One region of the Anaerofustis stercorihominis DSM 17244 genome, then DNA from elsewhere that is predicted to be linked to it. Evidence: predicted binding sites of a transcription regulator. Region 1 holds the regulator's gene; each other region holds the start of a gene.

Region 1 (8,154 bases):
CAGAAATATTTCTAGGTGCCAACTCCAAATTTTTCATATCTTTACTGAATAATATATTATCTTTAAGTGTAAAGTATTTACAACTTTCAGGAATGATTATATTATCAATTCGTGTATTAAAAAAGACTCCTTTCCCTAATATTTCTAATTCGATTGGTATATTTATACTTTTTAATTGATTACAAGATAAAAAAGCACTGTCACTTATCTCCATTACCGTATCAGGTAGTTTAACATCTATAAATTCGTAACACGATGCAAATGCTTCTTTACCTATATATGATAAGTTTTCTCCGAAATCCGGTGCTTTTAGCTTCCAACACCCCGCAAAAGCATTATCTTTTATTTCCGACAAAGTATTAGGAAACTTTATATTTTCTAAAGTAGTGCATTTAAAGAATGCCTGAGGATAAATACTTACAAGCCCTTCGGGGATAGTTATATCCGCAAGGCTCGTACAATTTTTGAATGCCCCTGTATATATATTATTGACACTCGGTGTAAGTACGACCTTTTTCAAATTTATGCAATTTTCAAACATAAAACCGTCGACACAGTCAACATTATTCGACCATACCACGCTTTCGATATCTTTCTTATTCGAAAATGTATCCTGTGCAACTACAGTTACATTTTTTCCGTTATAAGTGTCCGGTATAACGACATTCAAGGATGTCCCGTGATACTCGGTTATCCCAACGGTCCCGTCACTATTTTCAACATATGTAAAGTCCTCTGGACTGCTTACATCTTCTGTACTTTCCGCTGCAAAAGCGAAGGTACTTATCGATAATATCGAAAAAATGATGAATAACAACAAAATTCCTTTTTTCTTTATTTTCTATTCCCTTTAAATCCTAATTGTCTATATATTCATTATATACCCAAAAGTAAGATTATACAAGATGAAGTAGTATTACATGCTAAAAAAAAGGATACCTATTGGTATCCTATTTCATCATAACAAACTGCCTGAAAGTATTCCTGATAAAGTCAAACGCCCCTACCCTTTCAACATCTTCGTTGGCTATCAAATCCGAAGTGCCTATGACCTTATCTCCGTCGCTTACGATAACACTCCCGAGCTTATCCCCTTTTTTGACGGGAGCGTTTATCTTCTTGTTATCAAGCTTTACATCGGATTTATACTCTTTGTTTTCGTTCTTATTCATCAGGGTAGATATGTTATCTTTTGCTACAGCACTTACTTTATCTTTATTTCCCTTGTTGACCTCTACATCTGCCACCGCCTTATCCTTTTCGACTACGTTCTCCGCCTTATATGTGCTGAAACCGTAATTTAAAAGCTTATTTGCTTCGGCAAATCTGGTCTTTGAATCGGGAGCGTGAAGTATCACGGCAATAAGCCTCAAGTCCCCTTCTTTTCCCGTTGCGGATATGCAGTGCCCCGCATCTGCGGTATACCCTGTTTTAAGTCCGTCTACCTTGTCGTTCATCCTAAGGAGCTTATTTGTATTACTCAAGGTCCTTTCCTTGTCGTTCTTCTTGCCTATTTTTATGGTCTTCTGCCAAGTGGAGCTTATCTTGAATATATCGGGATACTTGCATACTTCCTTGGTCATAAGAGCAATGTCATAAGCGGATGAGTAATGGTCATCTGCCGGCAGTCCGTTGGAATTTACGAAGTGAGAATTCTTCATCCCCAGTTCCTTTGCTCTGTCGTTCATCATAAGTACGAATTTTTCTATGCTTCCTCCCACGAATTCACCCATAGCCGCACATGCGTCGTTTGCGCTCTCGATGATTATGGCATTCAAAAGCTCATCCACACTTCTCATCTCCCCCTCTTCCATAAATAACTGACTTCCCCCCATTTTACTCGCATAATCGGAAATCGTCACCATATCGCTCATATTTATGGTCTTGTTATTTACCGCTTCCAAAATGAGAAGTATCGTCATTACCTTGGTGACACTGGCAAGAGGAAGTTTTTCGTCTTTGTTCTTCTCATATAAAACTTTCCCCGTTCCCACATCCATTAGTACGACCGATTTACTCTGAATATCCATATCAACTTCATTCTTACTCTCTTCCTTTGCGAATACAAAAGACGAAGATGTGAAAATGAGTGAAAATGAAAGAATTAAACTAACTATTTTTTTCAACATATCTATCCTCCTAATAAATAATTATTATGTAAATCAAAAAATATTATTTCTTTTATAAAAATGCAGACGAAAATATTACAATAAACATCGGCACGACATAGCTTTCTATATATATACCGAGGACATTAAGCAAAAATGCCATAACTATATAAATCGTATACCTTATATAAAAAGCGGAATTGTTCACCTGCTTGTAACGGCTCTTATTGTTCTTCTGGATTATGTATTTAAAGGAAGAAGCCGTGACGGAAGCAAATAATAGGGCGGCGGTCTTTATAAGGTTTTGAACTATAAGAACAGCCAGTGCAAAAAGTATCCCCTTAAGACCGAATTTATATATGAAAAACGTATTCGTAAACCCCAGCAAAAATCCGTTGTAAAACACTATGCTTATTGAATAGATAAGACTTAAAACACTAAGCCCCAGTATCCATAGAAACACATATATCTTCGCATCTCTTAATAGCGTCGATGTGAATATTTCCTTGCTGTTTATGGTGGAAGTATCTTTGGTAAGAAGAGAAAAGAAAGAATTGATATAGTTTACCAGTTCTTCTATCTGTTCGCTGCTTAGAAAATATATCGTAACTCCCCCTATCGCAATACCTAGTATGAATACGAACAGGAAAAATAAATATTTATTTTTGTTTTCTTTAAAATGATAATTAATAAATTCTCTAATCATAAATTCAACCTTTTGATTTAATAAGAACAATAAAAAAGACATGCCCTGATACTAAAGGGTATGTCCCATTCTCTGATTTATGATTAATTTTATATATTATTTTCCAAACAGTATCTCATTACACCCGCAACCGTCTTTGCATCGCGTATCTCGCCTTTTAATACACTTTCTTTAAATTCTTTGATGTCTATTTCCACTACATTCAAAAACTCATCATCATCCAAATTCTGCTTTGTCCTTTTTAAGTTAGTGGCAAGATAAACCGAGATCACTTCATCACAGTACCCTACGGCTGAGAGCATATCGAAATAATGTACCATTTTCCCCGCTTTATATCCCGTCTCTTCCTCAAGCTCTCTCACTGCGGCTTCCATCCTGCCTTCATTTCCTTTGTCCAGCTTACCGGCTGGAAGTTCAGTCGTAACATCAAATATCGCACTTCTGTACTGCTTTACGAGTACAAGCTTATTATCATTCGTTACTGCAAAAACAGCACATGAACCACAGTGTTCAAGATTATCTCTCGTTGCTTTCCTGCCGTTTGGAAGTATGACAGTATCACACCTTACATCAAATATATTTCCTTTGAACAAAGTTTCCTTTTTTACTATCTTCTCTTCTATCTCCATTATTTATTTCCTCTGTCACTTAACATAGTCTTGAGTTCATCCATAAAACTGTTCACATCTTTGAACTGTCTGTAAACCGAAGCAAATCTTACGTAAGCAACTTCATCGACGTCTTTCAGTCTCTTCATTATCTCTTCCCCTATAACAGTCGAAGAAACTTCCTTCTTAGCGATTTTTTGTATCTCGCTTTCTATATCATTTACCATATGCTCTATCTGCTCAATGGAGACCGGTCTCTTTTCACATGATTTTATTATACCGTTCATCAGTTTGTTTCTGTCGAAGGACTCTCTTGTACCGTTCTTCTTTACCACTATCAACGGGATAGTCTCCACTTTTTCATATGTGGTGAACCTCTGTGCACAGGATAAGCACTCTCTTCTCCTTCTTATGGCAGTATTATCATCGGTAGGTCTGGAATCTATTACTTTACTTTCTATATAACCGCAGTGTGGACATTTCATTTTTATTTTCCCCTTTCGCAGTGAGTAAATCGTTATACCCTATTGATAGTAAAATTATATACCAAAAAAGCTGGTTTTTCAATATTTAATATGAATACATTACCTTTATTATTATGTTATAACACATAAAAAGAGAGTATTATGTATTATCCTTACATATATGATACAAAATCACCAACTTACCAAATACAATCAAAACATTCCATAAAAAAATATTTGTTTTTATAAGATACAAATACTTATTTTATAAATCAAATTTTTATCCTTTGAAGCTGGTAATCAAAAATATAAAAAAAGAATAACAAATTCAATATCCCCTATATCAAAGATTTATATAAATCCATAAAAAAAGACAGGTTTTACCTGCCTTCTTTTTTATGCTTCTTTTGATTTTTTTATCGTATACATAACTCCGCCTGCGGAAATGACCGCAAAGAACAAGTATAGATAAAGGTTGTTTTCATCGGATGTTTTTACCGAGCCTGAAGGAGGAGTATTTCTATTTGATACATCTCTTCCGCTGCCGGTTCCCGAAGAATTTGTATTATTATTGTTCTTATTTATACTATCTACGTTTTTCGCTTTTTTATAAACAAAAATGATTTCCTGATCGTCTCTCGAATATACTCCGCTTTGACCTCCAACTGTCTTTACGTATTCATAACCTTTTATGTTCGGATATTTTATATCATATCTTTCTTCCAACCCTCCGGTATATACGATATCTTTCTTTATGATATTTCCCTTTTCATCAACGAATTTTACCGTTACCTTACCGACTTCTTTATAAACATATGTAACGACTTTTACATCTTCGGCAAATTTCCCGCTTTCACTGCCTTCCACTTTTACAAGCTCAAAGCCTTTGATATTCTCTTTTTTCGTCTTATAATCATCACCTATCTGACCGTCATAAACATTATCCGGATGAATGGTGTTCCCGTTTATATCAACATACCTGGCAACGACACTGCTTGCGGTATCGCCGACGCTTAAAGGACTGTAAACTACCGTTACGACTTTCACATCTTCTTCGATCTTACCCTTTTCTTCGCCTACTACTTTATCTACTTCATATCCGGGTATATTAGGCTTAGGGACTTCATAATTGTCGCCAACGCTTCCGTTATGAACGACATCTTCTTTTATGACATTCCCATCTTTATCTTCATACCTTATTACGACGCTTCCTCCCTTATTGTCGTCTGTGACACTATCGGGACTCTTTTTGGTATAGATATATCTTACTTCCTTACTGCCCTCTGTAAATTTACCGTTTCTATCTCCGATGACTTCTTTGAATTCATATCCGGGGATAACAAGCTGTGAGGTCTTGTAGTCATCCCCGACTTTTCCTTTATATATCAAATCCATATGTATCTCATTGCCCGCTTCGTCTACATATTTTGCGGTCACACTGCCTTTTTTAACAGGTTGCGGAGGAGATTCCTTTTTATAGACATAAGTAACTATTTGCGGAGTATACATGAATTTACCCGTCTCATTGCCTTCAACTCTTAAAAACTCATATCCCTTTATCTCAAGCTTGCTGGTTTTATAAGCATTATTTTCAAACCCCTTATATACTATATTATCGCATAACTTATTCCCGTCTTCGTCTACATATATTGCAGTCACCGTACAAGGCATGGATACTTTATATACGAATGTAACATCTGTATTCCCTTCAGGAAATACTCCCGAAGAATTCCCCTCTGTCCTTACATATTCGTATCCGTATATATTTTCTTTACTTATATTATAAGGCTCGTCTTTTTCACCCTCATATATTTTATCATCTTTTATTTTATTCCCGTTAATATCCACAAATTTGGCTGTAACGGTACCTTTTATTATCTTTTTATACACAAAAGTAACATTTGTATTTCCCTCGGGGAATGTACCCGAAGCGTTACCTTCGGTCTTTACATATCTGTATCCTTCTATAGCATCCGGTGATACGCTGTAATTTTCTCCCTTTTCCCCTTCGATCTGTTTATCGTCTTTTATCTTATTTCCATCCTCATTTACATAATGTACGTTTACAAATCCTTTAGGCTTCAGTTCTTCGATTACTTCGTCAGGATCTACATATTTATCCCATATTTTTATATCGTATACTTTTCCTCCGGTTGCAGCTTCCGGTTTGTCGTATGCATCACTACTATCAAGTGTATCTGTATCATCAAAGAAGAATCCAATTCTAGTTTTTCCGTCGATTATGATCGGAACACCCCATTTATTTTTGTCGGTTATCTGTAAATCTAATGTTTTGGTTCCGCCGTTTACGATATAAGCTTCAAAAGACCCGGATTTATTTCTTCTGACTATCATATCTATAACTTCATTTGCTTGAGTTATGCTTTTCCCGTTAGTTCCGTAATTAAAAAAATTCAAATGACCGTTACTGTAAAAATAAAACCCTACATCTGAAAGCCCATCTCCATAATCTATGATTTTTCTCCAACTGGGTCCCGTTTCTTTAAATGAAAATTTTAGACCTATAGTATACTCTTCTCCGATATTTTTATCTATATCGATATAAAATCCGCCGCCATTGATCATTGAAGATTCCCACTGAAAATAAGGGCCGTAACTGTCGGAGCCGTATGATGTGGAAGAATTATTCCTGTTCTTATCATCCCCTTCAGCACTCAATACAGTAAGTTCGCTGTGCCCTTTTCGGTCTGTCACATTGTTATTGAAGTTGTACTGAACATAAGGTTCGTTTTTTAAAGTTGCCGCGTTTATGATACTCGGAACCATAAAAATAAATGCTATCAGTACGAAAATAACACCTTTTCTTCTTAATAATTTTTCTTTCATTGCTTTTGATTCCCCTAGCTTTAATCAAGTTACTCAAAGTATAATTTTTGTAACAAATGTGGTATATTAAAATTAATGCGATATATTCATGAAAAAAACTAGAAATATATCAAAAAAAATAATAATATGTATTAATTTATCTAATAATTAAATCTTTTTTATTGTTACTCAATGTATACCTTTTTTGACAATTTCTTAAAACTTTTAACCTAAAAAGTCTTTATTCATAAGGAATTTTTGATTTATTAAGGAAAGCATGCTCTTTGCTTTTGATCCCCCTAGCTTTAATCAAGTTATTAAAAGTATTATAAAGTACTTGCATAAATAGCCTTTTCCCTCTATAATAAAGAAAGATTAAAAATTAATAAGTAGTGTTAAGATAGAGGCGCGGATTTTATCAGTAAATTATTTGATGCAGGTAAATGCAGGTAAGAATGGTCGAAAGGAAAATCTGCCGAGGAAGTTTATATTTTACCGTTTAGATTTCCGGGCTTAATGTTAAGAGCATTGAGACTGTCATCGCTTAGATGGAGTGCTATTCACAAATACTAATTTTTTTGTGTATTATGAGTCGCTTTGTCGGCTTTTATTTTTTATAACACTATAAAAAATACACTTAGGAGGAATAATATGGGAAAATACAATGTAGCGATTGCGGGTGCAACCGGTGTTGTAGGACAAAAAATGATTGAAGTTTTAGAGGAGAGCAATATAGCCGTAGATAATTTCTATCCTATGGCGTCAAGCCGTTCGGCAGGTAAAAAAGTCACATTCAGAGGTAAGGAATATACCGTTGAAGAATTGAATGAACATTCTTTTGATAAAGATATAGATTTTGCATTATTTTCTGCGGGAGGAGGAACAAGTAAAAAGTTTGCTCCTATAGCCGCAAAAAACAATGTTGTCGTTATCGATAACTCATCTCAGTGGAGAATGGATGATGAAGTGCCTTTGGTGGTTCCCGAAGTTAATCCGAAAGATGCGCTTAAAACTAAAGGTATCATAGCAAATCCTAATTGTTCTACTATTCAGGCGATGGTTGTTTTAAAACCCCTTCATGATGCATATAAAATTAAAAGAGTAATATATTCTACATATCAGGCTGTTGCCGGTTCAGGTATAAAAGGTATAAAAGATTTGGAAGAAGGCGTAAAAGGCGGTAAAAATGAATTTTATCCTGTGCAGATAGCCTACAACTGTCTTCCTCATATTGATGATTTTACCGAAAACGGATATACGAAAGAAGAACTGAAAATGGTAAATGAAACTCATAAGATACTCGGAGATTATGATATCAAAGTTACCGCTACCACAGTAAGAGTCCCTGTATTCGTAGGTCACAGCGAAAGTATAAATCTTGAATTTGAAAAACCGTTTGACGTAGATGAAGCGAGAGAACTTCTTAAAAATGCACCGGGAGT
Region 2 (8,154 bases), on a different contig from region 1:
CTTCGTCAAGACGAACCGGAGAATAATCAAGTCCTTCAAAATTATCATCTATGGCAAGAGAACATCTTGCGGAATTTCTAAGTACTTTCAATAAATGTTCTTTGTTTATATCATACTTCGCAAAAGGACCGACTTCTTTTGCCATCAAAGAAGAAACGAGATAAGACTGAGCAGTCATTATGGAACATAATGAAGCCGACAGGTTCCTTCCTTCATCACTGTCGTAAGGATATCCGAGCACCATGAGAAGGGACGCCATATTGGCAAGCCCCAGACCTGTTGTCCTGAATAAATGACTCTTTCTTGCCACTTCTTTTGTAGGGAACTGTCCCCAATGTATGGAAGCTTCAAGAACCAATTGGATCAGTGAAATCAAGTGGATATAGTCATTTAATTTAAATTTGCCTTCTTCCTTTGAGAAAAATCTGTAAATATTTATGGAAGCAAGATTACATGCAGTGTTATCCAAGAAAGCATATTCGCTGCAAGGATTGGTTGCATTTATCCTATTGTGTTTTGCACCGACTTTTCCGTCTTCTCCGGCAGGGCAGGTATGCCAGTCGTTGAATGTGTCGTCGAACTGAACAGCCGGATCCGCACAGTTCCATGTAGACTGACAAATCAAATCCCATAATTCTTTTACTTTTACTTTTCTGTTTACCTTATCGTCAACTCTTCCCTTAAGTTCAAAATCCGCATCGGGATCTTCATCCAAATGAAGGACTTTTTGCATGAATTCTTTATTAAGCCTTACGGAGTTGTTTCCGTTCTGTCCGCTGACAGTAGCGTAAGCCTCTCCGTCCATGGACATGTCATAGCCCATTTTCCCTAGGGCTCTGACTTTGTCTTCTTCCCTTGCTTTCCAAGTGATGAAATCTTCGATTTCGGGATGATCTATATCGGTAATTACCATTTTTGCGGCTCTTCTCGTAGTTCCGCCGCTTTTGATAGCTCCCGCATTCCTGTCAAAACCTTTAAGGAAACTCATAAGTCCGGAAGATTTTCCTCCGCTTGAAAGCCCTTCATTTATAGCTCTTAAATTAGAGAAGTTGGTTCCGACGCCGGATCCCCCTTTAAATAATTTAGTCTCTGTTATGTACTGTTCGGATATAGAGTTATCTCCTAAAAGAGTGTCTTTTATGGAAAGGATAAAGCATGCAGAAGCCTGAGTCCTTGTATATCTGTCCTTACTTTCTTTAACTGTTCCGCTTTTTATATCATAATAATATAAATGATCGCTTTCGCCTGCGATACCGTAGTTTCTCTTGATACCTGTGTTGAACCACTGAGGAGAGTTCGGAGCCCACATCTGATTTATAAGGGCATAAACAAGTTCATCATAGAATATGGAATACTGTTCTTTTGTTCTTATAAGCCCCTCATCAACGAGTGCATCAGCCCAAAATCCGACCATTCTGTCAGCAACCTGCTTCATGCTGGTTTCATGTCCGTCGGCAGAACCTACACCCGCACGTCTGAAATATTTGGAAGCGATTATATTACACGCATTTTTAGAATAGAATTCGGGAAATTCCAAATCCTTCATTTCAAATATATTTTTATTTGTTTTATAATCAAATATTTCCACGTCGACTCTTTTATACTCAAATAAATCAAAAACCGTCTTATTCGGCTCCCTTTCCAATTCTTTTGTAAATCGTCTGGTAAAAATATTATTAATACTCAAATTATCCATTTACCGTTTCCACCTTTATTAATACTTATTATACCTAAAATACCATATATTGTATGCTATTTAAAATCAGGTACAATTATTAGTATATCACTAATATTACTTTTTTCAATATATTTTTTATGCTCCAAAATGATAGATATTAAGTCAAATTTAAACATTAACAAAACATAATTTTTTATGCTTGTATCAAATATCAAAAAAGCATGTATCAATTATGACACATGCTTTTTATTTTATGATATTTTGTCGAAAATTTATCTTATTTTTCTCATTATTTCTTCTACACAATTTTTAAAATATCCGTTATTGTCCACTTCAATATCTGCATATTTTTTATATAATCCGATCCTGTCGTTGTATAATTTATATATATGGTTTTCATTATCTTTGAGTAAAGGTCTGTTGGCTCCGAGATTTTTAGATTTAAGTAAGTTTTTAACGCTTCTGTTTATAAAAATAACAGTAGAAGTTTTCTTTAAAAAGTCCATATTCTCTTTTCTCAGGATTATTCCCCCTCCGGCAGAAATAAGCATATTTTCCATATTCGATATTTCTTTTGCACACTCGGTTTCGATATCCCTGAAATAGTCTTCACCTTTCTCAAAAAGTTCACTTATGGCTTTTCCCGTCTTTTTTTCGATATAGTCATCCATATCAATATATTTCAAATCCATACTCTTTGATAAAGCCTTTCCGATACTGCTTTTACCGCAGCCAGGCATACCGATTAAGAGAATATTTTTCTTCATACTATATTTCCTTTTTTATTTTATTTTCTATCAAATCTATTTCTTGTTTTGTAAGTTTAAAATCATTCCAAATTTCTTCGGATTTAAGCCCCTGCATTATAAGCATTGTAAGCCCCGAAAAGGAATTTTTGCCTAACTTATTTGCCGTCTTCATAAGTTTGGTCTCAAGGGGATTATATACTACATCCACTACATTATTGAAGTTATTTATAATATCTTCACCTACCGGAGAAAAATCTACTTTCGGATACATTCCTACAGGAGTCGTATTTATAAGAACTTCCCCTTTTATATCCTCTAAATCCTTATAATCAATTAAAACTATCCCGTCTTTTGTCTCTTTGTCTGTTTTATTTCTGCTTACGAGATAAATACTTTTTGCATTCAAATCTTTTACACACTCTATGACAGCTTTGCTTGCGCCTCCGCTGCCAAGTATTACAACCGTTTTATTATTTATATTTATATCATTACTTTTCAGAGTATATAAAAATCCATAGTAATCGGTATTATATCCGTAAAGCTTACCTTTTATATTTTTAATCGTATTTACCGCACCTATCTTCTTTGCTTCTTCGCTTATGCTGTCCAAGCTTTTAATTACGGTTTCTTTATAAGGAATGGTTACGTTTATCCCGTCAAGTTCATTATCTATCATAAATGACTTTATATCATATGCAGTATTCAAATCTATTTCATACAGCTCATATTCATAATCTAAGTTTAGGATTTCGAAAGCTATGCTATGGAGTATCTTTGAAAAGCTGTGAGGAAGCTTTTCTCCTATCAAACCGAATTTTTTCATCTTAACCTCTGTATGCTCCCACAAGTCTTAAATAATGAACATCTCCTTCAAGACCGGAAAGCATTTTCAAAATATTCTTATCTTCCAAGCTTCCGTCAAAATTGATAAAAACACTGAAGTCTTTAACCGAACTGTCAGCTTCTCTGGAATCTATTTTATTTATATTGATATTGTAATTGGAGAAATATTTTACAAGATGTCCCAATGATTTAGGTTCGTTGTCTATCCTTACTATCAAATCAATTTTATTGCTGTCTTTTACGAACCTTTTATATTTACCGAGGATTATGAATTTATTGTAATTCTCGGTGTTAAGTCCGTGAATATCTTCCAATTTTATTCCGTCTTTATCCGTAACGAATTTGTCTTTTATGTAAATATCTTCGTATTTTTCAAGTAAATCGTAAAGCTCTGCTATATGTCCGTCCATTGCATTATCTACAGCCAAAAGCACATAATCAAGACTTTCGTCTATCAACCCAGACATTATATCATCATAAGAATTGAATTCGATTTTTTTTGTTTTATCCCCGAAATATATTTCACAAACCTTTTTTGCAAGAGGATTTATCATCATACTGTATCCCGCTTTTGACGCTGTCTCGGTTATGTCAATAAATATACTTTTCTTAAGATTACTGACCATTTTCTTGGCTATGGCTTTTCTTTGGAAATTTTTACTTATATCCATCAAATGATTAAAGAAGTCAGCCACTTCCTCCGCATATTTTTTATCCTTTAGATTATTTATGGCTTTTTCAACTACTTCGGCTTCTCTGTTTTTATTTAAAACATCTATGTTATTTTCTTTTTTATACTTTGCAACATCTACGACAGTATTCATTCTCTCTTCAAAAAGTCTTACCAACTCTTTATCTATTTCGTCTATTCTTTTTCTGCTTTCTTCTAAACTTCTCATAAAACCACCTACTCATTTAATAAAAAATCATATAAACATATTGCACTTACGGCTTCTATTACTGGAACAGCTCTTTTGACTATTACCGGGTCATGTCTTCCAACGACCTCAAGCTTCGTATTTTCTTTTTTCCCCACGTCAATAGTACGCTGAAGTTTTGATATACTTGCCGTAGGTTTTATAACCGCCGAAAAACAAATGGGCTGTCCGTTGGAAATTCCGCCGAGGACTCCTCCGTTGTGATTTTCATATGTTTTTACGTTTCCGTCTTTATCGTAGTAATACTCGTCTTTTGCTTCGCTTCCCAGTAAATCCGCAAATCCGAAACCTTCTCCGAACTCTACGCCTTTTACTGCCGGAACGGAAAACAAAAGATGAGATAATCTTGATTCTATACTGTCAAAGAAAGGAGAACCTACCCCTGCGGGAAATCCCAGCACGGCACATTCCACTATCCCTCCGACACTGTCATGGTCATTCCTAGCCTTTAAAATGACTTCTTCCATTTCGGATAATTTACTCTTATCCAGCAAAGGAAAAACTTCTTCTTTTAAAGAAATGAGTTCATCCTTACCTATATTCACCTTATCAAAAGATATATCTTCCACTTTGTTTATCTTTTTGATATGAGAACCGATATAAATCCCTTTTTCTTCCAAAAGCTGCTTAGCTACCGCTCCCGCAAAAGTAAGAGGTAAGGTAAGTCTTCCCGAGAAGTTTCCCCCGCCTCTGTAATCATTATTTCCGTTATGTTTTATGTATGCCGGATAATCAGCATGTGAAGGTCTCATTTTTACTTTAAGTTCGCTGTAATCCTTGCTTCTCGTATTGCCGTTTTCGAAGATGGCACAAAGAGGAGAACCTGCCGTCTTATCATCGAAATAACCGCTTATGATTTTCGGTGTATCGGCTTCTTTTCTCGGAGTGGAAAATTTATCTCCCCCCTGCCTTCTTTTGAGTTCAAAATCTATTTTATCGAAGTCAAGTTTTATACCTGCGGGCAGACCGTCTATTACTACACCGATCGCCTCGCTGTGAGACTGTCCGAATATTGTAACTTTAAAATTATCTCCAAATGTCGCACTCATGAATTTCACCTCCCAAGCTTACAAAATCTTCAAAGAAAGTCGGGTATGATTTTCTTACACACATATAATCTTTTATTATTATATCATCTTTTGCCGCCGTTGACGCGATCGCCATACTCATGGAAATCCTATGATCCTTATGAGAATCAACTATCCCGCCCTTTAATGACTCTACACCTTCTATAACAAGATTATCTTCGTTTTCGATTATCTTTGCACCAAGTTTACTTAGTTCCTTAGATATTGCATTAAGCCTGTCACATTCCTTTATCCTTAGCCTTCCCGCATTTATTATCCTTGTTTCGCCCTTTGTAAGAGCTGCACATACGGTAAGCACGGGGATTATATCGGGGCAGTTTGCTGCGTCGATTACTTTTTCTTCGGAGCTATTTAAAACATCAATCCACTTGATGATTTCTTTATCTCCCTGAAGAGATGTATCATCAAGCCCTAAAACATCTATATCGCTTCCCAAATAGTTGGCGGATAAGAAGAATGCAGCCTGAGAGTAATCTCCCTCCACGGTGTAATCCATGGCTTTATATTCCTGATTTCCTTTTATGATGAATTCTTTATAATCATTATTTATGATTTTTATCCCGAACTTTTCTAACATCGATAAAGTCAAGTCAAGATAACTTTTGGATTCCAAATCAGTGGTGATGACTATTTTTGAATCTCCCTCAAGTAAAGGAAGAGTAAACAGTAATCCGGTTATGAACTGAGAACTTATATCTCCTCTTACTTCAAATGTATCCGCTTTTAATCTTCCGTCTACGGTAAGGTTTAAAATGTCTTTTTCGTAATAATATTCTATTCCCTGCTTATCAAATATATTATAGAATACGTCGAGAGGTCTTTTTCCCAAGTTACCTTTACCTATAAAAGTCTTCTCCCCCTTTAAAAGCATTGTTATGGGAACAAAAAACCTTAATGTGGAACCGGATTCATTGCAGTCGACAGTGAAGTCAGACTCTTTCGGAGAATTTAAAATCCCCTCTATGGTCACTTTCCTGTTATCTGTTGTAACCTTTGCCCCCATACTCTTTACTGCCGATATTGTTGCGATTATATCATCGGACAGTTCTATATTATCTATTACGGATTTTCCTTTAGAAAGTGCCGCACATATTATTGCTCTGTGAGCCATACTCTTTGACGGAGGTATATTTACTTTTCCTTTGAGCTTATTTGGTGTGATTTTTATGTTATCCATCTATTTGTCCTTAAAAAATTCTAAATTTGTTTTATAAATATAACAGCTTCCTATCTCATCTAAAAGTATCACATTTAAAATGCTGCCTTCATTTTTCTTATCAGAAGATATATGAGATAAAATATTTTCATTATGTACAGCGTTTATATCATAGTCCATACCGAAGTTTACAAGTATATCTCTGATTTTATCACTCGTACCTTTCTTCGTCAGTCCTTTTTTCTCACTCAGAGCGGTTATTTCATACATTCCTATGGCTACCGCTTCTCCGTGAGTATACTTTTCATAATTATAATACGCTTCTATCCCGTGAGCAAGAGTATGACCGAAATTTAATTTCATTCTCTCTCCCGTATCCTTTTCATCTTCCTCAACCACTTTTCTTTTTAAATCACAGCTTTTATATATTATATGTTCTATATGCTCCAGGATATCTTCCCTTGAATGCATTTTGTATAAGAGTTCAAAGAACTCTTTATCGAATATACAGCCGTACTTTATGACTTCCATAAATCCATCGTTTACCGTCCTGTCATCTAAAGTTGCAAGTACGTTTGGGTCTATCAAAACCAGTTTGGGCTGATGAAAACTTCCCACAAGATTTTTGCCCTTAGCCAAGTCTATTGCAACTTTACCTCCTACGGAACTGTCTACCTGCGATAAAAGGGTCGTAGGGATTTGTATAAAATCCACACCTCTTAAAAAAGTCGAAGCCACAAATCCTCCGAGGTCGCCTATAACACCTCCGCCGAGAGTTATGATAAGATCTTTTCTTGTCATCTTAAAATCTATCAAAGCATCGTATATCACTTCCAGCGAAGAAAGAGACTTTGTACTTTCTCCGTTTGGAAGAACGATATAATCCACTGAATATCCTCCTGATTTCAAATCTTGAGAAACTTTATCCAAATAGAAACTTGAAACTATATCGTCGGTTATTATAAATATTTTTTCGCCTTTATAGACCTTTTTTATCTCTTCACAGACATTCTTCAAGATACCTTTTTTTATTATGATATCATAAGAATTTTTTCCGAGATCAACATGAAGTGAATTACTCATTTATTTCTCCTAAACTGTTCTGTTTACGATTGGAGCAAGTTTTTTGATATCGGACATCAATTCATCGAATGCTTCGGGTTTAAGCGATTGCTGACCGTCACATAGTGCATTCAAAGGGTCGTTATGTACTTCTATGATAAGTCCGTCTGCACCGGCAACTACAGCGGCTTTTGCAAGAGACTCAACCATCCACCATTTTCCGGTAGCATGAGAAGGGTCGATTATGATAGGTAAATGACTTAATTTTTTGATTGCAGGTATAGCGCTTAAGTCAAGAGTGTTTCTTGTGTAATTTTCGAAAGTCCTTATACCTCTTTCACAAAGAATCACGTTTTCGTTGCCCCCTGCCATTATGTATTCGGCTGACATTAAAAGCTCTTCGATAGTTGCACTTAAACCTCTCTTAAGCAAAATAGGTTTTTTTATCCTTCCGAGTTCTTTTAATAAATCAAAGTTTTGCATATTTCTTGCACCGATTTGGATCACATCAACATCTTCTATGAATTTTTCAAGGTCGTTAGTTGACATCAATTCTGTTACTACCGGAAGCCCGGTTTCTTTTCTTGCTTCCTTTAAAAGTTCAAGTCCGTCGTATCCGAGTCCTTGGAAAGCGTATGGC
Region 3 (8,154 bases), on a different contig from region 1:
TATAACACCAAAATTTAATACTAATTTTTATTTTTATGCTGATACTTCAAATGGCAAAAAATATAAAAATGGAGATTTTGCAAATGTAATGTTAGAAAAAGCTAATCTTAAAAAGGATTATTTTAATATTAGTACCTATTCTACTTATATAGGCGGAGATTATAAAGAAAATATTATTAAAAATAATATATCTGATAATAATAAAAAAATACTTCTTTTAAGAGATTCTTTTTCCTGTGTAATGGCGCCTTATTTGGCACTTGGATGTAAAGAGTTAAGAACAATAGATTTAAGATATTATAAAGAAAATTTAATAGATTATATTAATAAATATAATCCTAACGTTGTTATAATTGCCTATAGTGAAAATTTTTGGAGTGAATGGTTTGATTTTGATTTGTAAATAAATTTGAAAATATGATTTAGATAAAGTCTCTTACTTTATTGGTAAGGGACTTTTTATTTTGTTTTAGTGGAATTTAAAGTCTAAAAATATTATAATAAGTTTATATTTGTATAAAAAGAGGGAATTATGGATTTTAAATATTTTTTTGTGTCACCTGACAGTGGAGGCTATGTTCCTAAGGAGCTTACATGGAGATTGTTTGATATAGGTCATATATTAACTTTAATTTGTGTAGCTTTTTTGATTATATATATGTGTAAAAAATTTACTTTATGGGATCTTAAAAAACAAGACAGTTTTATAAAGAAGATTGCAGTATTTATGTTAGTACAAGAGATATTTAAAAATATCGTTCATTATCTGACGGGTGTTTTGATTTACGAAGATATACCACTTCATTTATGTAGGTTTTCAATATTTGTGACATTATGGTACGCATTTAAGCCAAATAAACTAAATAAAGAATATTTATATGCTTTTTCTCTTCCTGCTGCGGTTGCCGCACTTTTATTTGCAGATTGGACCGATTTTGCAAGGATATCTTTTACAAATATAGATTCTACCATATTTCATATGCTTCTTCTTATGGTACCCGTGTTGCTGATATACTCCGGCAAATTAAAACCTAATTATAAGAATTTGAATAGATGTATCATGTTTATGTTTCCTTTAGGTTTTATAGCATTTAGATTAAATAAAATTATAGGTACTAATTTTATGTTTTTAAATACCCCGTCTCCGGGTTCTCCGCTTGTACTTCTTGAAAATTTGTTTGGAAGTCCGGGTTATATATTTGCGGGCATTTGTCTGATACTAATCATATGGACATTGATGTATATCCCTTGGGAAATCAAATATAAAAAAGAAAGTGAAATTGAGCAGTTAGTTTAAAATAAAACGAGGAATGATTATGACTTTAAAATATTTTTTTGCTAATCCCAATATAGTTCCTTTATCATTAAAATGGCATGCATATGGCATTGAACATATGATTTTATTGTTAACTATACTGGTTTTAATATATATATGTGTAAAAAATTTGTTAAATTAAGTACAGAACAGCAAAATAAAACTTTTAAAGTTTTTTGCAGTACTTATTGTGGTTCAGGAATTATTAAAAGATATCCTTCATTTTTATGCCGGAACCCTAAATTTAGAACACTTGCCTCTTCATTTATGTGGGATATCAATATTTATAACTTTTTGGTATGCGTACAAACCCGGTAAAGTTAATGGTGAATATTTATATGCCTTGTCTCTGCCCGGAGCCTTGGCTGCATTATTATTTCCCAACTGGACCGAGTATCCGATGATGCATTTTTCGAATATCAATTCATTCACTATACATACATGGCTGGTTGTATTTGTTACGATGCTTTTATACAGCGGCAGATTAAAACCTAATTTTAAAAATTTACCTAAGACATCTTTACTTATCGGCGTTATTGCGGTACCGATATACTTTATAAATAAAATGTGGGATACTAATTTTATGTTTTTAAACGGACCGTCTAAAGGTTCTCCGTTGGTGTTTTTATATGACATCTTTGGCGGAGGTTATTTAATAGCTTTGATTGTTTTGGTACTGAGTGCTTGGCTGTTGATGTATCTTCCTTGGGAAGTCTCATATAGAAAAAAAGCAAAAAATCAGAGTGAACAAACAGCTTAAAGGATAGACTAAAGTCTATCCTTTTATTTTAACTTCATTTTTTAATTTTTTTCTGCCATAAAAATCATCTAGATTTTGTATAGTAATTTTTGCTATATTTTTCAAAGCTTCATCTGTTAAAAAAGCCTGATGAGATGTAAGTATAACATTTGGCATTGATACCAGAGCCGATAGTTTGTCATCTCTTTTGATTAGATCCGACTTATCTTCATAGAAGAAATCTTTTTCACCTTCGTATACATCAAGACAAGCTCCTCCTATCAAACCGTCTTTAAGAGCGCTTATCAATGAATCCGTTTCTATTAATTCTCCTCTCGAAGTGTTAATTATATAGGCTCCTTTTTTCTATTTTTTGCAGGGTTTTTTTATTTATTAGATATTTTGTATCTTTAGTTAAAGGGCAATGAAGAGAAATTATATCACTGTTATTTAAAAGGGTATTTAAATCAACATATTGTATATCGCCATCCTTCTTAGGAAATAAATCGTATGCAATCACATTCATTTTAAATCCTTTGCATATCTCTATTAGTTCTTCTCCTATTTTTCCCGTTCCGATTATACCTATCGTTTTTCCTTTTAAATCAAATCCAACCATCCCGTTTAAACTAAAATTATAATCCCTTGTTTTTGTATAAGCTTTGTGTATTTTTCTGTTTAGTGTCAAAAACATACCTATTGCATATTCAGCTACGGAGCTTGGGGAATATGAAGGAACGTTCAATATTTTTATTTTGTCTTTTGCCGCATTTAAATCGACATGATTATAGCCTGCACATCTTAGAGCTATCACTTTAACTCCCAATTCATATAAAATATCAATAGTATCCTTATCTAAATTATCATTTACAAAAGAAATTATGCCGCCGGAACCGGAGGCTAAAATGGCAGAGTTTTTATTGAGTCTGCTTTCATAAAATTTTATTTCATAGTTTTTGTTATAATGATCAAACCATTTTATATCATAAGATTTCGTATTAAAAAAACATATCTTTTCCATATAAGTATTTTTCTCAGAATTTTCATTTATATTCTCTTTAATTAAAGGTCTAAAATACGAGTATATATTTATAATTTATAACAGGAAAAATTCTTAATTACTTATATTATTTCCCAAGTCAAGTAAATTTGATAAAACACAATATATTGTGTTTTTTATGCTTGACAATACCATATACCACAATATATAATTGTTAACGTAGCCTTGATTAGGCAGTTGAATCGATTAGAAAATATAGGAGAACAGTAATGGTAACAGAGATTTTAAAAAGAGACGGACGTACGAGCAGATACGAAAAGAAGAAGATAACAGATGCCATTTATAAAGCAGCCGAAGCAGCGGGCGGACAGGATTATGCTACGGCAAAAGAGCTATCTGATAAAGTAGATAATATATTAAATGAGAAATATATAGATATAGTTCCTACGGTAGAACAAATACAGGATACAGTTGAGAAGACGTTGATTGAAAGTGGACATGCCAAGACTGCAAAGAATTATATATTATATAGAGCGGAAAGAAATAAAGTCAGAGAAATGAATACCAAACTGATGAAAATCTATGAAGATTTAACTTTCAAAAGCTCAATTGAAAATGATGTAAAGAGAGAGAATGCAAATATAAACGGTGATACCGCCATGGGAACCATGCTTAAATACGGTTCCGAAGGTGCAAAGAATTTTTATGAAATGTTTATTTTGGACGAAAAACATGCTGCCGCACATGCCAAAGGCGATATACATATCCATGATTTGGATTTTTATACATTAACTACAACATGCTGCCAGATAGATTTACAAAAATTATTTAAAGGCGGGTTTTCGACAGGTAACGGATTTATCAGAGAACCTAAGGATATAAGGACTTATTCCGCACTTGCCTGTATAGCAATTCAGTCAAATCAAAATGATCAGCACGGCGGTCAAAGTATCCCGAAATTTGACTATGATTTGGCACAGGGTGTAAAAAAAACATATAGAAAAACTTATATCACAAATATGGCTAAAGCATTGGAGCTTCTCGCAGGGATAGAAAACAGTGAAGAAGTATCAAAAAATATTTATAAGAATATTGAGGAAAAATCGGGATTATATCCAACACTTGATGATAATGAAGAATTTCTAAAACTTGAAAGAGAAGAGCTTGATAAATTAGACCATGATGATGTGAATACATTGATTTCTTTCACAAAGAAAAGTTCTTTGAAAGAAACGGATAAAGCTACATATCAGGCTATGGAAGCGTTGATTCATAATTTAAATACAATGCATTCCAGAGCAGGAGCTCAGGTTCCGTTCAGTTCTATCAATTACGGTACGGATACGTCGAGTGAAGGAAGAATGATCATAAGAAATGTTCTTCTTGCAACCAAATCGGGGCTTGGAAACGGAGAAACCCCTATTTTCCCTGTCCAAATATTTAAGGTTAAGGAAGGCGTAAATTATAATCCCGAAGACCCTAACTATGATTTATTTAAACTTGCCATGGAAGTTTCCAGTGAGAGATTATTTCCTAATTTCTCTTTTATAGATTCTCCTTTCAATTTAAAATATTATAAAGAAGGAGACCCGGACTCAGAAATTGCATATATGGGATGCAGAACAAGAGTAATGGCAAATGTTGATAAAGATAATGAAATAGTAACGGGGAGAGGTAATTTAAGTTTTACTTCAATCAATCTTCCAAGACTTGCAATAGAAGCAAAAGGTGATATTGATAAATTTTATTCTATGCTTGATGATGAAATGAACCTTTGCGTTAAACAGCTCCTTCATAGATTTAAAATACAATGCGCAAAGACAGTCAGAAATTCTCCTTTCTTAATGGGTGAAGGTGTTTGGATAAATTCAGAAAATTTAAAGCCTGATGATACGGTGGAAGAAGTATTGAAGCACGGAACTTTGAGCATAGGTTTTATCGGACTAGCGGAAACCTTGACCGCATTGGTCGGAAAACATCACGGTCAAAGCGAAGAAAGCGAAAAACTCGGACTTGAAATAATTTCTCATATGAGAAATAAAGTTGACGAAGAAACGGAAAAAAGAGGTCTTAACTTCTCGTTGGTCGCAACTCCTGCCGAAGGATTATCCGGAAGATTTGTTAGAATGGATAAAAAGAGATACGGAGTTATCGAAGGTGTAACTGACAAAGATTATTATACTAATTCATTCCATGTACCTGTTGGATATGATATAAGTGCATTTGAAAAGATCAAAAAAGAAGCTCCTTTCCATGAGCTTACAAACGGCGGACATATAACATATGTCGAACTTGACGGTGATACTACAAAAAATTTAGAAGCATTCGAAAAAATAGTAAGATGTATGAAAGATATGGGACTTGGTTACGGTGCTATAAATCACCCGGTTGACAGGGACCCTGTATGCGGATACAACGGAGTAATCTATGATGAATGTCCGCACTGTCACAGAAAAGAAGATGATATTGATGTTCCTTTTGAAAGAATAAGAAGGATAACCGGATATTTGGTGGGTACTTTGGATAGGTTTAATAACGGCAAAAGAGCTGAAGAATCGGACAGAGTAAAGCATTCGCTAAATTCAGAAATGGAAAGTTTATAGGAGGTAATATAATGAACACAGCAAAAGAATTGACTTATGAAACTAAAATAAATGATACTAATGTATATGTGTATGGAAATATAGAAAATTTGACAAAAGAAGAAATTAAGGCATATATCAAAGAAGTAGAGAAAGAAAAGAACAGTGAAGTAATCGAACTTAGCTTATATGCAGATGAAGAAAGTGGATACATTGGAAGAAGTGCTAAAGTAAAACCTATCCCTTTCGACAGGATAAGAAGAATAACGGGATATCTTGTAGGTACTTTGGATAGATTTAACGATGCTAAGAGAAGTGAAGAACAGGATAGGGTAAAACATTCTTTGAATTCTGATATGGAAACTTTGTAGGATGAATGAAGATAAGGAAATAAGAATAGCGGGTATAGTTAGGGAATCTATTGTTGACGGTCCGGGACTTCGATTTACGCTTTTTGTTCAGGGGTGTCCTCATAAATGTCCCGAATGTCATAATCCGCAAACCCATGATTTTAACGGCGGGCAAATTGTCAGTCATGAAAAAGTATTAAATGCTATATTTGATAATCCTCTTTTAAGCGGTGTGACCTTTTCGGGAGGAGAACCCTTCATGCAGGCTGAAAGTTTATATTTAATAGGAAAAGAAATTAAAAATAAAGGTTTGAATTTAATTACTTATACCGGATTTTTATTTGAAGATTTATTAACTATGAGTGAAAATGATCCTTATATATTAAAGCTTATAAAGTTAAATGATTATATAATGGATGGCAAATTCCAGCTTGAAAATAAAACTTATGATAAAACTTTTGTTGGAAGTTCCAATCAAAGAAGGATCGATGTGAAAAAGACAATAGAAAATAATTTTAAAGTTATAGAAAAAGACTTCTGAAAGAAGTCTTTTTTATTTATATTACTTTATGAAGTATAATTATGGTAAATAATGTCATATTTTATAAAATATCATTGTAAACGATATTAATGTATGATATTCTTGTTATATGAATAATAAGTGAATATTATGTGTAAATAACATGGTATGAACTTGTAGTATAAAGGAGTATAAAATGAAAGAGGGAAGAAAAATGAAAAGAAATATGGAGAAGAGCGTATCGTTACTCGTAGCTTTTTTATTGTTTTTTGAAGTTTTTTTAGGTGGATTTTCACCTATATTTGCTAAAGCGGCTGAAAACAATGATGTAAAAAGCATGAGAATAGATACCTCCAGAGAAAATGATGTAATCGAAAAAGGCAAAGATTATACGATTTTTGAAAATGAAGACGGTTCGAGAACGATGGATATGTATACCGAAAACGTTAGGGAAAAAGACGAAAACGGCGAATATGTGGATTACGACAGTTCTCTTAAAGTTATACCGCAAACGAGAAGCAGAAGTGCTTCAAATTACAAATATAAAAATATAAATGGTGTGACCGATGTAAAACTGCCGTCGGATTTAGCAGATAATAAATCTATATCTATTTCAAAAGACGGCAAGGATGAAGTTATATTCAGCCCTATATTTAAAAATAAAGTCGGTACAGAAGAAACCAAAGGTGAATTAAAAAAGGAAAACGTATCCGATGTATATGATGCTAATGAAGAAAAAAATACCAAAATCATATACGGTACCGATGATAAAGATATAAAACTGGAATATATCCCTTTGGATAACGGTATAAAGGAAAATATAATATTAAATAAAAAAACAAGCACCAATAAATTTTCTTACGAGCTTATATGCAGCGGAATGGTTCCCTCCATCCCTGAAGTAGGCGGTGTTCTTTTTAATGATAAAGAAACAGGGAAAGAAAAAGGTGCTATTTTAGTTCCTTATATGACAGACAGTTCTGAAAACGGTGCATACAGTGAAGATTTACACTACTCTTTGGAAGAGATAGATAAAAATAAGGATAAATATAAACTTACGCTAACTGTATCCAAAGAATATTTAAACGATGAAAACAGAAAATATCCTGTTATCATTGACCCTACATACACCGCAAAATCTACAGACGGCGTTAAAGATGTGTATATAGAAAGCGGATATCCGACTTCAAATTTCTATGTAAGTACGATCAGAAAAATGCCCATAGGCTACGGTTCTACGGATAAAGTATGCAGAACATTAATGAAATTCCCTGAACTTAGTGCAAAGATTAAAACTAATTATGTAACAAGTGCTGCATTAAAATTATATGAACTAAGCAACGGCTCTCCCTTTTCAACGGTTGAAGTTCATAAGAATGCTTCTTCTTGGGCTCTCGGAGAAGTTACGTGGAATAAAAGACCGCAGTGGACTTCTACGGTATACGCTTCTAAAAAACTAAGTAATACTACTGCCGTGCATTCTTTGAATATAACAAAACTTGTACAGGAGTGGGCAAAGGGAACTCAAGCTAACTATGGGATATTGCTTAAAGCAAGTGTTGAAAGTTCGGGTACTAAAAATTATAACTCTTTCCATGGTACAAGATCTTCGACTGCTGCTAAAAGACCTACTCTTACTGTCAACTAT

The links. Region 1 encodes NrdR, which represses ribonucleotide reductase genes. Its sites were predicted from a motif close to CACNANATNTNGTG; they were not measured.
Region 2: ANASTE_RS02300 (vitamin B12-dependent ribonucleotide reductase) is a predicted target of NrdR. The motif match lies at 1,737-1,750, and genes of this name have one in related genera.
Region 3: ANASTE_RS07540 (anaerobic ribonucleoside triphosphate reductase) is a predicted target of NrdR. The motif match lies at 3,213-3,226, and genes of this name have one in related genera.

What each region holds. Positions count from the first base shown of each region.
Region 1 is NZ_DS560018.1:153,993-162,146, forward strand. Features, by position in the region: gene ANASTE_RS11330 (leucine-rich repeat protein) at 1-817, opposite strand, end outside; gene ANASTE_RS04540 (D-alanyl-D-alanine carboxypeptidase family protein) at 951-2,129, opposite strand; gene spoIIM (stage II sporulation protein M) at 2,182-2,814, opposite strand; gene ANASTE_RS04550 (NUDIX hydrolase) at 2,904-3,443, opposite strand; gene nrdR (transcriptional regulator NrdR) at 3,443-3,907, opposite strand; gene ANASTE_RS04560 (MucBP domain-containing protein) at 4,283-6,733, opposite strand; lysine riboswitch at 7,106-7,279, shown strand; gene ANASTE_RS04565 (aspartate-semialdehyde dehydrogenase) at 7,364-8,154, shown strand, end outside.
Region 2 is NZ_DS560015.1:469,002-477,155, forward strand. Features, by position in the region: gene ANASTE_RS02300 (vitamin B12-dependent ribonucleotide reductase) at 1-1,696, opposite strand, end outside; gene ANASTE_RS02305 (shikimate kinase) at 1,951-2,445, opposite strand; gene ANASTE_RS02310 (shikimate dehydrogenase family protein) at 2,447-3,250, opposite strand; gene ANASTE_RS02315 (chorismate mutase) at 3,252-4,169, opposite strand; gene aroC (chorismate synthase) at 4,178-5,257, opposite strand; gene aroA (3-phosphoshikimate 1-carboxyvinyltransferase) at 5,235-6,473, opposite strand; gene aroB (3-dehydroquinate synthase) at 6,474-7,535, opposite strand; gene aroF (3-deoxy-7-phosphoheptulonate synthase) at 7,545-8,154, opposite strand, start outside.
Region 3 is NZ_DS560019.1:588,226-596,379, reverse strand. Features, by position in the region: gene ANASTE_RS07560 (alginate O-acetyltransferase AlgX-related protein) at 1-403, shown strand, start outside; gene ANASTE_RS07555 (YwaF family protein) at 533-1,297, shown strand; gene ANASTE_RS07550 (YwaF family protein) at 1,473-2,075, shown strand; gene ANASTE_RS12295 (NAD(P)-dependent oxidoreductase) at 2,091-2,363, opposite strand; gene ANASTE_RS07545 (NAD(P)-dependent oxidoreductase) at 2,398-3,075, opposite strand; gene ANASTE_RS07540 (anaerobic ribonucleoside triphosphate reductase) at 3,324-5,657, shown strand; gene nrdD (anaerobic ribonucleoside-triphosphate reductase) at 5,669-6,007, shown strand; gene nrdG (anaerobic ribonucleoside-triphosphate reductase activating protein) at 6,009-6,527, shown strand; gene ANASTE_RS07525 (DNRLRE domain-containing protein) at 6,703-8,154, shown strand, end outside.